DNA from 2 places in the Pseudomonas sp. 18175 genome. Region 2 is predicted to be linked to the other one. Evidence: riboswitches for the same ligand, from Rfam matches in the RefSeq annotation. Region 2 holds a riboswitch; the other holds the start of a gene.
The links. A riboswitch is a leader RNA that binds a small molecule or an ion and turns the genes downstream of it on or off. The one in region 2 is predicted to bind cobalamin.
Positions count from the first base shown of each region.

Region 1: another riboswitch for cobalamin. It lies ahead of cobO (cob(I)yrinic acid a,c-diamide adenosyltransferase); the one in region 2 lies ahead of ACLD1Y_RS23095 (ABC transporter substrate-binding protein).

Region 1 covers NZ_JBKFTO010000026.1:62,385-69,785, reverse strand. The annotation lists gene ACLD1Y_RS26665 (DUF2066 domain-containing protein) at 1-769, shown strand, start outside; gene ACLD1Y_RS26660 (AI-2E family transporter) at 802-1,875, shown strand; gene hda (DnaA regulatory inactivator Hda) at 2,071-2,775, shown strand; gene ACLD1Y_RS26650 (C40 family peptidase) at 2,989-3,618, shown strand; gene ACLD1Y_RS26645 (C40 family peptidase) at 3,763-4,299, shown strand; cobalamin riboswitch at 4,478-4,725, shown strand; gene cobO (cob(I)yrinic acid a,c-diamide adenosyltransferase) at 4,806-5,417, shown strand; gene ACLD1Y_RS26635 (cobyrinate a,c-diamide synthase) at 5,414-6,802, shown strand; gene bluB (5,6-dimethylbenzimidazole synthase) at 6,799-7,401, shown strand, end outside.
Region 2 covers NZ_JBKFTO010000019.1:71,197-78,597, reverse strand. The annotation lists gene ACLD1Y_RS23120 (amino acid aminotransferase) at 1-748, shown strand, start outside; gene ACLD1Y_RS23115 (hypothetical protein) at 848-1,057, shown strand; gene ptrR (putrescine utilization regulator PtrR) at 1,166-2,038, opposite strand; gene ACLD1Y_RS23105 (aldehyde dehydrogenase family protein) at 2,142-3,524, shown strand; gene ACLD1Y_RS23100 (hypothetical protein) at 3,684-4,124, opposite strand; cobalamin riboswitch at 4,232-4,425, shown strand; gene ACLD1Y_RS23095 (ABC transporter substrate-binding protein) at 4,543-5,553, shown strand; gene ACLD1Y_RS23090 (FecCD family ABC transporter permease) at 5,550-6,554, shown strand; gene ACLD1Y_RS23085 (ABC transporter ATP-binding protein) at 6,551-7,315, shown strand.

The sequences.
Region 1 (7,401 bases), on a different contig from region 2:
CCCGCCGGAAAGCCTGCAAGTGGATTTCGATCCGGTCAGCACCGATCGTGTCCTGCGTGAGGCGGGCTTGTCGATCTGGGGCAGCAACCGGCCGTCGATCCTGAGCTGGTGGCTGAACGACTCCACCGAAGGCAGTAGCCTGGTGGGCGATGGCCAGGCTGTGGCCCAGGCACTGCGCCGTGCCGCCCAACACCGTGGCTTGCCGTTACGCCTGCCGCTGGGCGACCTGGATGAACAAGTAGTCGCCACCGCACCGAACTTGGAAAGCGCCGACGCCACACCGCTGCGCGCCGCCTCCGAGCGTTATGGCGCCGATGCGTTACTGGCTGTGCATGCGCGCCAGGAAGGCAGCCAATGGCAAGCCAAATGGCGCCTGTGGCTGGGCGATAAGAGCGAGCAGGGCACGACTCAAGGTGCAGACACCGCCGCCGTGGCCGATGCGGTCATGCTGGCGGTCAGCCAGAAACTGGCACCGCGCTTTGCGGTCAAGCCGGGTGTGAGCACCGAACAGCTGTTGGAGGTGCAGGGCATGACCCTTGAGCGTTATGCCGCCCTGGGTCATCTGCTTGAGCCTTTTGGCGCCCAGCCGCAGTGGGTGGATGGCAGTCGCATTGTGTATCGCGTCAATGGCAGCGCCGATCAGTTGCGTAGCCAGTTGAACCTGGCCAAGTTGCAGGAAGTGCCGGCGGATGAAGCGCCGGCCGTGGTGGAGGGCAGTCAACCGGCCGCCGCACCTGAGCCCCAGGCGCAACTGCGTTTTCGTTGGTAGCAGTTTTCTTCTTTATATAGGTGGAGTGGTTTATGGCGGATACGCGTCGTTGGGTGTGGCTTGGCGGGATTGCCCTGCTGTGCGTCTTTGTGTTTTTGCTGCATTCGATCCTGACGCCGTTCCTGGTTGCGTTGCTGCTGGCCTATCTGTTCGATCCGGTGGTGGATCGCCTGGAGAAAGTCGGTCTGTCGCGTACCTGGGGCGTGGTGGCGGTGTTCGCCCTGTTCACGTTGATCATCACGGCCTTGGTGTTGGTGCTGGTGCCGATGCTGGCCAAGCAACTGTTTCGCCTCTATGAACTGGCGCCGCAGATGCTCGATTGGCTGCAGCACACCGCAATGCCGTGGGCTCAGGCCAAGTTGGGGTTGTCGGACGGCTTCTGGAAGTTCGACAAGGTCAAGGCGGCCATCAGCGAGCATATGGGCCAGACCACCGATATCGTTGGCGTGGTGCTCAGCCAGGCCACGGCGTCCAGCCTGGCGTTGATTGGCTGGTTGACCAACCTGGTGCTGATCCCGGTGGTGGCGTTCTACCTGTTGCGCGACTGGGACATCATGATGGCCAAGATCCGCAGCCTGCTGCCACGTAATCGCGAGGAGCGCATCGTTTCCCTGGCCGAAGAGTGTCACGAGGTACTTGGCGCGTTCGTACGGGGGCAATTGCTGGTGATGCTGGCGCTGGGGATCATCTACGCGGCGGGCTTGATGGCTATCGGCCTGGAGCTGGGGCTGTTGATTGGCCTGATCGCCGGTCTTGCGGCCATCGTGCCGTACATGGGCTTTGTGATCGGTATCGGTGCGGCGTTGGTGGCGGGTCTGTTCCAATTTGGTGGCGACCTGTATCCGATGCTGGGGATTGTTGCAGTGTTCATGGTCGGTCAGGCCCTGGAAGGCATGGTGCTGACGCCGTTGTTGGTGGGGGATCGGATTGGCTTGCATCCGGTGGCGGTGATCTTTGCGATCCTGGCCGGCGGTGAGCTGTTTGGCTTTACCGGTATTTTGCTGGCGCTGCCAGTGGCGGCGGTGATCATGGTGCTGGTGCGTCATGTGCACGATCTGTACAAGGATTCGGACGTGTATACGGGGGTTGAAGACCCTGATCTGTAAACCGTGTGTCACAAACCCGGCCAAGGCCGGGTTTGTTGTCTCTAGCGTCAAACAATCCGCGCAAAACCAGCAAGTTAACGCAAACCTTTGATTTTGCTTGTGGTCTGCTGCATTGTGCGCCCGGCGTCACGGGTATAAACTTTGCAAACTTTACACAGAGGCCACTAACGGTTCGTTTGGAGCCGTTCAGTCAGCATGAAACCGATTCAGCTGCCCTTAGGTGTGCGTCTGCGTGATGACGCCACCTTTATCAACTACTACCCAGGCGCCAATGCCGCTGCACTCGGCTATGTCGAGCGGCTCTGCGAAGCCGACGCCGGGTGGACCGAAAGCCTGATCTACCTGTGGGGCAAGCACGGCGTAGGGCGTACCCACCTGTTGCAGGCTGCGTGCCTGCGGTTCGAGCAGATGGGCGAGCCGGCGGTATACCTGCCGCTGGCTGAGTTGATGGACCGTGGCATTGGCATCTTCGATCACCTTGAGCAATACGAACTGGTCTGCCTGGACGACCTGCAGGCGATTGCCGGCAAGGCCGATTGGGAAGAGGCGCTGTTCCATCTGTTCAACCGTTTGCGAGACAGTGGCCGGCGCTTACTGATAGCCGCTTCCACTTCGCCACGGGAATTGCCGATCAAGCTGGCCGACCTCAAGTCGCGGATGACCCTGGCGCTGATCTTCCAGATGCGCCCGCTGTCCGACGAAGACAAATTGCGTGCCCTGCAATTGCGTGCCTCCCGGCGCGGCCTGCACCTCACCGACGAGGTCGGGCACTTCATCCTTACCCGTGGCACTCGCAGCATGAGCGCGTTGTTCGATTTGCTCGAACAGCTCGACCAGGCCTCTTTACAGGCCCAGCGCAAGCTGACCATCCCCTTCCTGAAAGAAACCCTCGGCTGGTAGCCAGCCCTTTGTTTTCGGGGCTTTCGGCAAATTACAGGCGTCAGAAAACCCGCGTTTGAGCCCGAAAGGCCACGCAAAAGGCAGGTACAGGGTGTTAAGGGCTTAGATGTCATAGTCCAAACAAGAAGTCACATAGATCACGATTGAATTTGCAAATCGATGTGATAGTGGGCATAGTCTCGACTTCTTTACATATCAGCCACGGTCGTGCCCATGCTAAATCGCTTCGCACCCCTCGTGCCTCTCGCACTCGTTACCCTGTTGTTTGGTTGCGCCTCCCACCCTCAACAAGTGGCAGAGCAGCAAAAGCCTCAGGTTCAAAATCAGGCAAAATTCGTTGCTGCACAATCTGCTTCTGTTTACGAAGAAGAAGTGGCAACCGAAAAAGAACTGGCCGATTTCGGCAGCAACAAGCCTTACCAGCTTCCAGTTCTGGCCGACAGCATCCTCGAACGCGGCATGTCCCTGATCGGTACCCGTTACCGTTTTGGCGGCACCTCCGAAGCCGGTTTCGACTGCAGCGGTTTCATCGGCTATCTGTTTCGTGAAGAGGCGGGCATGAACCTGCCACGCTCCACTCGCGAAATGATTAACGTGAACGCTCCGTTGGTCGCGCGCAACAACCTCAAGCCCGGTGATCTGCTTTTCTTTAGTACAGCTGGCCGTGGTCGCGTAAGCCATGCCGGTATCTACTTGGGCGATAACCAGTTTATCCACTCCAGCAGCCGTCGCAGTGGTGGTGTTCGAGTCGACAACCTGGGTGACAGCTACTGGAGCAAAACCTTCATCGAAGCCAAGCGCGCACTCGCCATGGCCCCGACGACGGTTACCGCTAGCAAGTAAACTTAAAGTGATACTTGAAGTTTGATGTGTAAGCGCTAGAATCCCTGGACATTGTTGTAATCCGTTCGCGCGAGCTTTGCTTGCGCGTTCTGGTTTTCAGCGTTCGGCAGCGAAAGCCGCATCCAGACCAGGATTGTTCTGCACATGTCGACCTCAGCCCGCCTGATCCTTATTCTTTGCGCCGCGCTGCTCAGCGCCTGCGCAAGCCGCCCACCTCCCGCGCCTGTGGCCGTCAAGCCCAAGCCGGTGTTCAACTATTCCACCCAGAATTTCTCGCCTGCAGCCGAAGACGTACTCTTTCGTGCGCTGGGCCTGGTCGGCACGCCTTATCGCTGGGGCGGCAACACGCCGGACTCGGGGTTTGATTGCAGTGGCTTGATCGGCTTTGTGTTTCGTGACGCCGCAGGTATCTCATTGCCGCGTACCACCCGTGAACTGATCGTGATGCGTGCGCAGGATGTCAGCGAGCAGAACCTGCAGACCGGCGACCTGCTGTTCTTCGCCACCGGTGGCGGCTCCCAGGTCAGCCATGCTGGCATCTATGTGGGCGAAGGGCGCTTCGTCCACGCGCCGCAAACTGGCGGTACGGTGAAGCTGGACACCTTGTCCAAGGCGTATTGGCAGAATGCTTACCTGAGTGCCAAGCGGGTGTTGCCGGGCAGTCTGGCGCGTAATCCCTGAACTAGCATAAGTCCAAATGTGGGAGCGGGCTTGCTCGCGAATGCACAGTGTCAGTCACCGAATATGTTGACTGACCCACCGCATTCGCGAGCAAGCCCGCTCCCACATTTGTTTTGCGGTGCTTTCAGGTACACGTACTGTGCCAGCTTTAATTGACGCTCCACCCCCAACCCACTACCCTTCGCGACTTGTTCCAGGTGCTCTGTGACCCATGGGTCGACAGAGTGAAACAGGGAAGCCGGTGAGTGAGCGCACTTGTACACAGTGCCGCCGCAATTCCGGCGCTGCCCCCGCAACGGTAAATGAGTCAAGACGCTGCCTTTTGCCACTGTATCGCTCGCGATATGGGAAGGCGCAGCGTTGGCCTGCTCTTCATGGAGAGCGCCACTCATGAGCCCGGAGACCGGCCCGGAGCATCCAACAGCATCACGGTGGGCGATGCTTGGCTGTCTGTATTTTTCTTTTTCCTGCCCGCCGTTTTTGTCCAGCCCCAACGGAGAGCTGCCATGACCGATTCCCCCGAACGCGACGAACGCCACCTGGCGCGCATGCTGCGCAAAAAAGCCGTGATCGACGAACGCATCGCCAACTCCCCCAACGAATGCGGCCTGCTGCTGGTGCTCACCGGCAATGGCAAAGGCAAGAGCAGCTCTGCGTTCGGCATGCTGGCCCGGGCCATGGGCCACGGCATGCAATGCGGCGTGGTGCAGTTCATCAAGGGGCGTAACAGCACGGGTGAAGAGTTGTTCTTCCGCCGCTTCCCCGAGCAAGTTCGCTTCCATGTGATGGGCGAAGGCTTCACCTGGGAAACCCAGGACCGCCAACGCGACATCGCCGCCGCCGAGGCCGCCTGGGCGGTGTCCCGCGCGTTGCTGCAAGACCCGGCCATCGGCCTTGTGGTCTTGGACGAACTGAACATCGCCCTCAAGCACGGCTACCTTGACCTGGACCAGGTACTCAGCGACCTGCAAGCCCGTCCACCGATGCAACACGTGGTGGTCACTGGTCGTGGCGCCAAGCCCGAACTGATTGAAATGGGCGACACCGTCACCGAAATGGGCATGCTCAAGCACGCGTTCCAGGCCGGTATCAAGGCACAGAAGGGCGTCGAACTTTGAATCAGCCCCGTCATTGCCCGGCTGTTTTGATCGCCGCACCGGCGTCCGGCCAGGGCAAAACCACCGTTACCGCAGCCCTTGCCCGTTTGCATCGCAACCTGGGGCGCAAGGTGCGCGTGTTCAAATGCGGGCCGGACTTTCTCGACCCGATGATCCACGAGCGCGCCAGCGGTGCGCCGGTGTATCAGTTGGATATGTGGATGGTGGGCGAGCAAGAAAGCCGCCGCCTACTGTGGGAAGCCGCAGGGGAGGCCGACCTGATCCTGATCGAAGGCGTGATGGGCCTGTTCGACGGCACACCGTCCAGCGCCGACCTGGCACGCCACTTCGGTGTGCCGGTGCTGGGTGTGATCGACGGCACCGCCATGGCCCAGACCTTCGGCGCCCTGGCCCTGGGCCTGGCGCGCTACCAGCCGGACCTGCCGTTCGCCGGCGTGCTGGCCAACCGTGTCGGCACCCTGCGTCATGCGCAATTGCTCGAAGGCAGTCTCACCGAAGGCCTGCGCTGGTACGGCGCGTTGTCCCGCGAGACCGGGATCGAATTGCCCAGCCGCCATTTGGGCCTGGTGCAAGCCAGCGAACTCAATGACCTCGACCTGCGCCTGGACGCCGCCGCCCAGGCCCTGGGCAGCAGTTGCGAAGTCGCCTTGCCGCCGCCGGTAACCTTCGCCGCGCCGGAAGTGATCGTGGCCGAGCCGCTGCTCGACGGTGTACGTATCGCCGTGGCGCGCGATGAAGCTTTCGCCTTTACCTATGGCGCCAGCCTTGATCTGTTGCGGGCGATGGGTGCCGAGCTGAGATTTTTCTCACCGATCCACGACAGCCAACTGCCCGACGCCGACAGCCTCTACCTGCCCGGTGGTTATCCGGAACTGCACCACAAGGCGCTGTCGGAAAACACCTCGATGCTCGATTCGATCCGCGCTCACCACGCGGCAGGCAAACCGTTGCTCGCCGAGTGTGGCGGCATGCTGTACCTGCTCGACTCCCTCACCGATGTGGACGGCACCCGCGCCGAACTGGTGGGGCTGTTGCAGGGCGATGCGGTGATGCAAAAGAAACTCGCGGCACTGGCCCTGCAAAATGTTGACCTGCCCGAAGGCACATTGCGTGGCCATACCTATCACCATTCCCTGACCAGTACCGAATGGCAACCGATTGCCCGTGGCGTGAGCCCCAATGGTGGGCGCGGGGCTGAGGCGGTTTATCGGCAGGGACGGATGACGGCATCCTACGTACACTTTTACTTTCCATCGAATCCGAGCGCAGTGGCCGCACTGTTTGTGCCAGACCGGGAGGCCGCCATCGCAGGCAAGCCAGCTCCCACATCGACGGCGTTTGCAGATCAAAATGTGGGAGCGGGCTTGCCCGCGATAGGGCCATGACCGACAACGCCTTCCCCGAAGCCGACCGCCAGGCCGTCTACCGCGCCATCGCCGAACGCCGCGACATGCGTCACTTCAGCGGCGGCACGGTTGCCCCCGAGTTGCTGCATCGCTTGCTCCAGGCTGCCCACCAGGCGCCCAGTGTCGGCCTGATGCAACCGTGGCGCTTCATCCGCATCAGCGACCGCAACCTGCGTGGGCAAATTCAGCATCTGGTTGAAGAAGAACGCATACGCACCGCCGAGGCCTTGGGCGAACGTTCCGATGCGTTCATGAAGCTCAAGGTCGAAGGCATTCACGATTGCGCCGAAGTGCTGGTGGCGGCGTTGATGGATGATCGCGAGCGGCACATCTTTGGCCGTCGCACGTTGCCGGAAATGGACATGGCCTCGCTGTCCTGCGCCATCCAGAACCTGTGGCTGGCGGCGCGCGTCGAAGGCCTGGGCATGGGCTGGGTCTCGCTGTTCGAGCCCCAGGCTCTGGCCGACCTGCTGGGCTTGCCGCCCGGTGCCAAACCCTTGGCCGTGCTGTGCCTGGGGCCGGTGACCGAGTTCTACCCGGCACCGATGTTGCAGCTCGAAGGTTGGACCGAGCCTCGG
Region 2 (7,401 bases):
CTACTACGACGCCGCCACCCACGATGTGAACCGTGCCGGCCTGCTCGAAGACCTCAACGCCCTGCCGCCGCAATCCATCGTTGTGTTGCACGCCTGCTGCCACAACCCGACCGGCGTCGATCTGAGCCCGGCCGACTGGCAGAACGTGCTCGACGTGGTCAAGGCCAAGAACCTGGTGCCATTCCTCGACATGGCCTACCAGGGCTTTGGCGACGGCATCCACGAAGACGCCGCCGCGGTGCGCCTGTTCGCTGAATCGGGCCTGACCTTCTTTGTGTCCAGCTCGTTCTCCAAGTCGTTCTCCCTGTACGGCGAACGTGTGGGCGCACTGTCCATCGTCGGCGAGTCCAAGGAAGAAAGCGCGCGCATCCTGTCTCAGGTCAAGCGTGTGATCCGCACCAACTACTCCAACCCGCCTACCCACGGCGCGGCGATTGTTGCTGCAGTGCTCAACAGCCCTGAGCTGCGCGCCCAGTGGGAAGCGGAACTGGCTGAAATGCGCCTGCGCATCCGTGGCATGCGTGAGCAAATGGTGTCGGAACTGGCCAAGGCCGCTCCGGGCCACGACTTCAGCTTTGTCGGGCGCCAGCGTGGGATGTTCTCCTACTCCGGCCTGAGCGTTGAGCAAGTCACCCGTCTGCGCACCGAGTTCGGCATCTACGCGCTGGATACCGGGCGTATCTGCGTGGCGGCGTTGAACCAGTCCAACATCGACGCGGTCACAAAGGCAATCGTTCAGGTGCTGTAAACCTGTAGTCATTGCACAGAAGGGGAAGCCGATGGCTTCCCCTTTTTTGTACCCAGCCCCTAGACTGAACCTTGCCCGCCCCTTTGCTGTGAGAAACCTATGAGAAACGACGACCTGGACCTGCGTGCCGACCGCGATGAGTTGGATGACTATGCGCCGCGTGCCGCGCCACCCAAGCGTCAGAAGAGCCTGGTGCTGCAAGTGGCGCTGGGGGTATTCCTCGGTGGCTTGGCGTTGTGGTTGGTGCAGTTGGGCGCGACAGCAATCATGGCAAAACTGGCCATGGGCACCCTGCAATTCGGCGGTTGATGAAGATCAAAAATGTGGGAGCGGGCTTGCTCGCGAATGCGGTGGTTCAGTCACACCTGTGTTGCCTGACACACCGCATTCGCGAGCAAGCCCGCTCCCACATTGGATTTATGGCGCTACCAGATTGCGGTCTTCCAGCAGCTTTACGAAGCTATTGAGGCTCTGCGACACCGTCCCCCGCCGCCAAATCAGCCACGTGTTCAGAATTCGGAAACTGTCCATCAACGGCCACACACTCACCGCTGCAAACCCCGGCATATTCTCCAGCATGCTGCGCGGCATCAGCGCCAACCCCGCCCCGGCACTCACGCACGCCAACATCCCGTGGTACGACTCGATCTCGAAGATCTTGCCCGGCACCGCGCCATCTTGTGAAAACCAACGTTCAAAGTGATGCCGGTACGAGCAGTTGGAGCGAAAGGTGTAGATGTTCTCGCCATTCACATCCTGCCCCCGCGTGATCGGCGCGTGATGCAGTGGCGCGATCACCACCATCTCCTCTTCAAACACCGCAACGCCTTCCAGGGTGCTGTGCAACACCGGGCCATCGACAAACGCCGCCGTCAGGCGCCCCGAGAGCACGCCTTCGATCATGGTGCCCGAAGGCCCGGTGCTCAGGTCCAGCTCAACCTTGGTGTGCTTCTGGTTATACGCCGCCAGCAACACTGGGATGCGCACCGCCGCCGTGCTTTCCAGCGAACCCAAGGCAAATGCGCCTTGGGGCTCCTCCCCGGCCACCGTGGCACGGGCTTCCTGCACCAAATCGAGGATACGCCGCGTATAGCCCAGAAAATTCCAGCCCGCTGGCGAAAGGCGCAGGCGGCTTTTCTCGCGGATAAACAATTCCACGCCCAGGTCCTGCTCCAGTTGCTTGATGCGGGTGGTCAGGTTCGACGGCACCCGATGAATCAACTGCGCGGCGGCGCTGATGCTGCCTTGCTCGGCCACGGCCTTGAAGATTTCCAGTTGCACCAGATCCACATCATTCTCCAATCGTGAATGCATTGCTTAATATTATTCAGTTTCCAGAAAAGAGCCAGCCCCGTAGTCTGAACCCAACTTAATCATTCAGCAGGACGGTGCCATGAACGCGACCACCCACGCCATTTCGACCAACCCGGCCACCGGCGAAACCGTCGGCAGCTATCCCTACGAAACCGAGGCGCAGCTCAACGCCACCCTCGATCGCGCCACCGCCGCTTTCCGCACCTGGCGCCGTCAGCCCGTGAGCCAACGCGCCGAACTGCTGCTGGCCCTGGCCGCTGCCCTGCGCGAACAAGCCGAAGACATGGCGCAGATGATCACCCTGGAAATGGGCAAACCCATCGCCCAGGCCCGCGCCGAAATCGAAAAATGCGCCGGGCTCAGCGAGTGGTACGCCGCCCACGGCCCGGCCATGCTGGCCCCCGAGCCGACCCTGGTGGACAACGGCAGCGCCCAGATCGAATACCGCCCGCTGGGCCCGATCCTCGCGGTAATGCCGTGGAACTTCCCGGTGTGGCAAGTGCTGCGTGGTGCCGTGCCGACCATGCTCGCCGGCAACACCTACGTGCTTAAACATGCTCCGAACGTGATGGGCAGCGCCTACCTGATCCAGCAAGCGTTTAAAAAGGCTGGTTTTGCCGACGGCCTGTTCGAAGTGATCAACGTGGCCAACGAAGGCGTGTCCCAGGCCATCGCCGACCCACGCATCGCTGCCGTGACCCTTACCGGCAGCGTGCGCGCCGGTGTCGCCATCGGCTCCCAGGCCGGTGCCGCACTGAAAAAATGCGTACTGGAACTGGGCGGCTCCGACCCGTTCATCGTGCTCAACGACGCCGACCTCGACGCCGCCGTGCAAGCCGCGCTGATCGGCCGCTTCCAGAACAGCGGCCAGGTCTGCGCCGCCGCCAAGCGCCTGATCATCGAAGCCGGTGTGGCCGAAGCCTTCACCGCCAAATTCCTGGAGGCCAGCCGTGCCCTGGTGATGGGCGACCCGACGTCGACCGCCACCTACATCGGCCCAATGGCTCGCTTCGACCTGCGTGACGAGCTGCATGGCCAGGTCCAGGCCACCCTGGAAGAAGGCGCCACCCTGCTGCTGGGCGGCAACAAAGTGGCAGGGGCCGGCAACTATTACGAGCCGACCGTGCTGGCCAACGTCACCGACCAAATGACCTCGTTCAAACAGGAACTGTTCGGCCCGGTAGCCTCGATCATCACTGCCCGCGATGCCGACCATGCCGTGGACTTGGCCAACGACAGCGAGTTCGGCCTCACCGCCAGCATCTTCACCACGGATGCCGCCAAGGCACGGAACATCGCCAACCGCCTGGAAACCGGCGGGATCTTCGTCAACGCGTTCAGCGTCTCCGACCCTCGGGTGGCGTTTGGTGGGATCAAGAAAAGTGGCTTTGGCCGCGAGCTGTCGCACTTTGGCGTGCGGGAGTTCTGCAATGCGCAGACCGTGTGGCTAGATCGTAAATAAGCCCACTGGTACACCACCTCCCCACTGTGGGAGGTGGCTAGTGTGGGAGCGGGCTTGCTCGCGAATGCGGTGTGTCAGTCACCTAATACATTGACTGACACTCCGCATTCGCGAGCAAGCCCGCTCCCACATTGGCTCAGCGGTGTTTTCGAAGCCCGATTACTGCGCGCTAATAAAGTGAAACTGCGCCTGGGTCTTCTCAACCGCACTGCGCACCTTATCCTTCTGCGCGTCGCTGCCCGAGTAATAGATGTCCATCCCCTTCAAATCCAGCCCTTCAAAGGCCTTGTCGGCAATCGCCACGTCCATTGAGCTGCTGGCACCCATGATCAAAAACCCGCTATCACCCTGGTTTTTGGCATTGAGCAGGTCCTGCTTGAGTTGAGCGGCATTGGCACCTCCGGCCAGGGCCGTCGCCAACGTATCGCCAAACAGGCCATGACTGGGGATTTTCACGCTGTGCAAACGCACCTTGGCGCCCGAAGGCAGCGACGCCACATGGGCGGTGGCCGCTTCGGTAAAGATCTGCTGATCGGTTTTACCCTGGGTGGCGCAACCGGCAAGTGTGGCGATCAGGCATAGGGCGACGAGAGCTTTCACTGTGTATTCCTTGTGTAGGGCTATTCCTTGGGCGTGCATCATAAAAGACACACCCGGCCAGCGATAGCGCCATCATCCAAACCTGTGCTCCCCCTCACGCCTTCAATCGACTACCATACCGCGCCGGTTCCCAAACGGGACTAATAGGGAATCCGAAGCGCGGCCACCCGCGTCAATCGGAACTGCCCCCGCAACTGTAGGTGCTGAGCCTGCTCCACACTGCCACTGAGCCTTGCTCGGGAAGGCCGGAGCCTGGCGACGACGCATCAGTCAGGAGACCTGCCGGCCCAAGCTCGATCACTAACCGGCGGGGTGTCCGGGAAGGACATCCTTGCCCTGCCCCATCGGCAGCGTTCATGGCTGTATTTCCATACCGTACCTCCCTAGCTCACTGTACGGTCCAAACGGAGATTGCCCCATGCTGCCACGCGTTACCGCCCTGCTCGCCGGCCTTGGCTTGTGTGCCCTGGCCCAGGCTGCGCCCACTCACTACCCGCTGACGGTGCAGAACTGCGGCAGCGCCGTGACCTTCCCTCAAGCACCGGCACGCAGCGTGACTATCGGCCAGGCCGCCACCGAGATGCTCTACGCCCTCGGCGTGGGCGACCACGTGGTGGGCACCTCGTTGTGGTTCAACAACGTATTGCCGCAATTCAAGGCACAGAACGACCGTATCGAGCGCCTGGCCAACAACGAGCCCAGTTTTGAAGCGGTGATCGCCAAACGCCCGCAACTGGTGGCCGCCGAGCTCGAATGGGTGGTCGGCGCCCAAGGCGTGGTGGGCACCCGCGAGCAATTCCACGAGCTGAACATCCCCACCTACCTGCTACCGTCCGACTGCGAAGGCAAGGACAACCTGGTGGGCGCCGACGGCACACGCCTGGAGCCGTTCCGCATCGAGACCATCTACAAAAGCATCAGCCAATTGGCCGAAATCTTCGACGTGCAGGCTCGCGGCCAACAACTGAACGACGAGCTCAAGGCACGCCTGGCCAAATCTGTCGCCACGGCGCAAAGCAAAGGCCTCAAACAGGCCAGCGCATTGGTATGGTTCTCCAGTTCCGAAATGGCCAGCGACCCGTACGTGGCCGGCCACAAGGGCATCCCCGAATTCATGCTGCACACCCTCGGCCTGTCCAACGTCGTGCAGTCGGATGAAGAGTGGCCTACCGTCGGCTGGGAAACCATCGCCAAGGCCAACCCGACCTTTTTGGTGATCGCACGCATGGACCGCCGCCGCTATCCCGCCGACGACCATGAAAAGAAACTCGCCTTCCTGCGCAGCGATCCAGTCACGCGCAACATGGACGCGGTAAAAAACAACCGCATCATCATCCTCGACGCCCTGGCGTTGCAGGCCAGCATCCGCATGTTCGACGGGCTTGAACAACTGGCCACGGCCATCGACGGCTACGACCTGCCCAAATGACCCGTACCCTGCTCGCCCTGGCCCTGCTGCTGCTCGCCGTACTCGCTGGCGTGGCCATCGGCGAAACCGCCATCTCGCCGCACGTGGTGCTCCAGGTACTGGCCAATAAACTGTGGGCCGCCGGTTACGTGCTGGACCCAATCGACGAAGGTGTGGTGTGGAACTACCGCCTCACCCGCGCCCTGGTCGCCGCCGCCTGCGGTGCAGGCCTTGCGACCTGCGGGGTGATCTTGCAGTCGTTGCTGCGCAACCCGCTGGCCGATCCGTACTTGCTGGGCATCAGCGCCGGCGCCTCGACCGGCGCGGTTTTGGTGGCGTTGATGGGCGTGGGTGGCGGCTTGATTTCGTTGTCGGCGGGGGCGTTTGTGGGTGCGATGGCGGCGTTTGCGTTGGTGATTTTGCTGGCGCGGGCCAGCGGTTCGTCCAGCGGCACCGGGCAAATCATCCTTGCGGGCATTGCAGGCTCGCAGTTGTTCAATGCGCTCACCGCGTTCCTCATCACCAAGTCGGCCAGTTCCGAACAGGCCCGCGGCATTATGTTCTGGCTGCTGGGCAACCTCAGCGGCGTGCGCTGGCCGTCGGTGTGGCTGGCGGTGCCGGTGGCAGTCGTGGGGTTGGCGGTGTGCCTGTGGCATCGGCGTGCGCTGGATGCGTTTACCTTTGGCACGGATTCGGCGGCGTCCCTGGGGATTCCCGTGCGCCGGGTGCAGTTCGTGTTGGTGGGCTGTGCAGCATTGGTGACGGCGGTGATGGTGTCGATTGTCGGCTCCATCGGCTTTGTAGGCCTGGTGATTCCCCACGCCGTGCGCCTGCTACTGGGCACCGGGCACTCGCGCCTGCTGCCTGCGAGTGCGCTGGGCGGTGCGTTGTTCTTGATTGCGGCGGATGTGCTATCGCGCACCCTGATCAAGGGCCAAGTGATTCCGGTGGGCGTGGTCACTGCATTGGTCGGCGCGCCGGTATTTGCGCTGATCTTGATCGGCCGCAGGAACGCACGATGAGCGTACTCAGTTGCAGTGGCCTGGGCTTCAAAGTGCGTGACGTCGAGTTACTGCGCGATATTCATCTGGACGTGCAGCTGGGTGAAACCCTCGGCATCGTCGGGCCCAACGGCTCCGGCAAATCCACCCTACTCAAACTGCTGGCCGGGCTGCGCGCCCCCGCGTGTGGTGAAGTGCTGCTGGGCGGCCAACGCCTGGGGCAACTGTCGCGCCGCGCCATCGCGCAACAACTGGCCGTGGTGGAACAACAGGCCGACACCGACGACGCCATCCGCGTGTTCGACGCCGTGGCCCTGGGCCGCACCCCGTGGTTATCGGCGTTGAGCCCCTGGTCCGCCGCCGACGACGCCATCGTGCGCCAGGCCCTGCACGATGTGGACGCCACCCACCTGAGCCAGCGGGCCTGGCGCAGCCTCTCGGGTGGCGAGCGCCAACGCGTGCACATCGCCCGCGCCCTGGCGCAACGGCCGCAGATTTTGTTGTTGGATGAGCCGACCAATCATCTGGATATCCAGCATCAGCTCGGCATTTTGAAAGGGGTTCAAAGGCTGCCCGTGACCACGCTGATCGCGTTGCATGACCTGAACCAGGCACTGACCTGTGATCGCTTGGCAGTGCTGGATCACGGTCGATTGGTCGCGCTGGGCAAGCCCTTGGAAGTACTCACGCCGCAGCGGTTGCAAGCGACGTTCGGGGTGCAGGCGCATTACCTGACAGACCCGTTTGACGGCGCGCAGATCCTGCGGTTGCGCTCGAACTGAACGAGCACGATTACAAGAACACACGGGAACAAATGTGGGAGCGGGCTTGCTCGCGAAGGCGTCGTGTCAGCCACTGAATAGTTGAC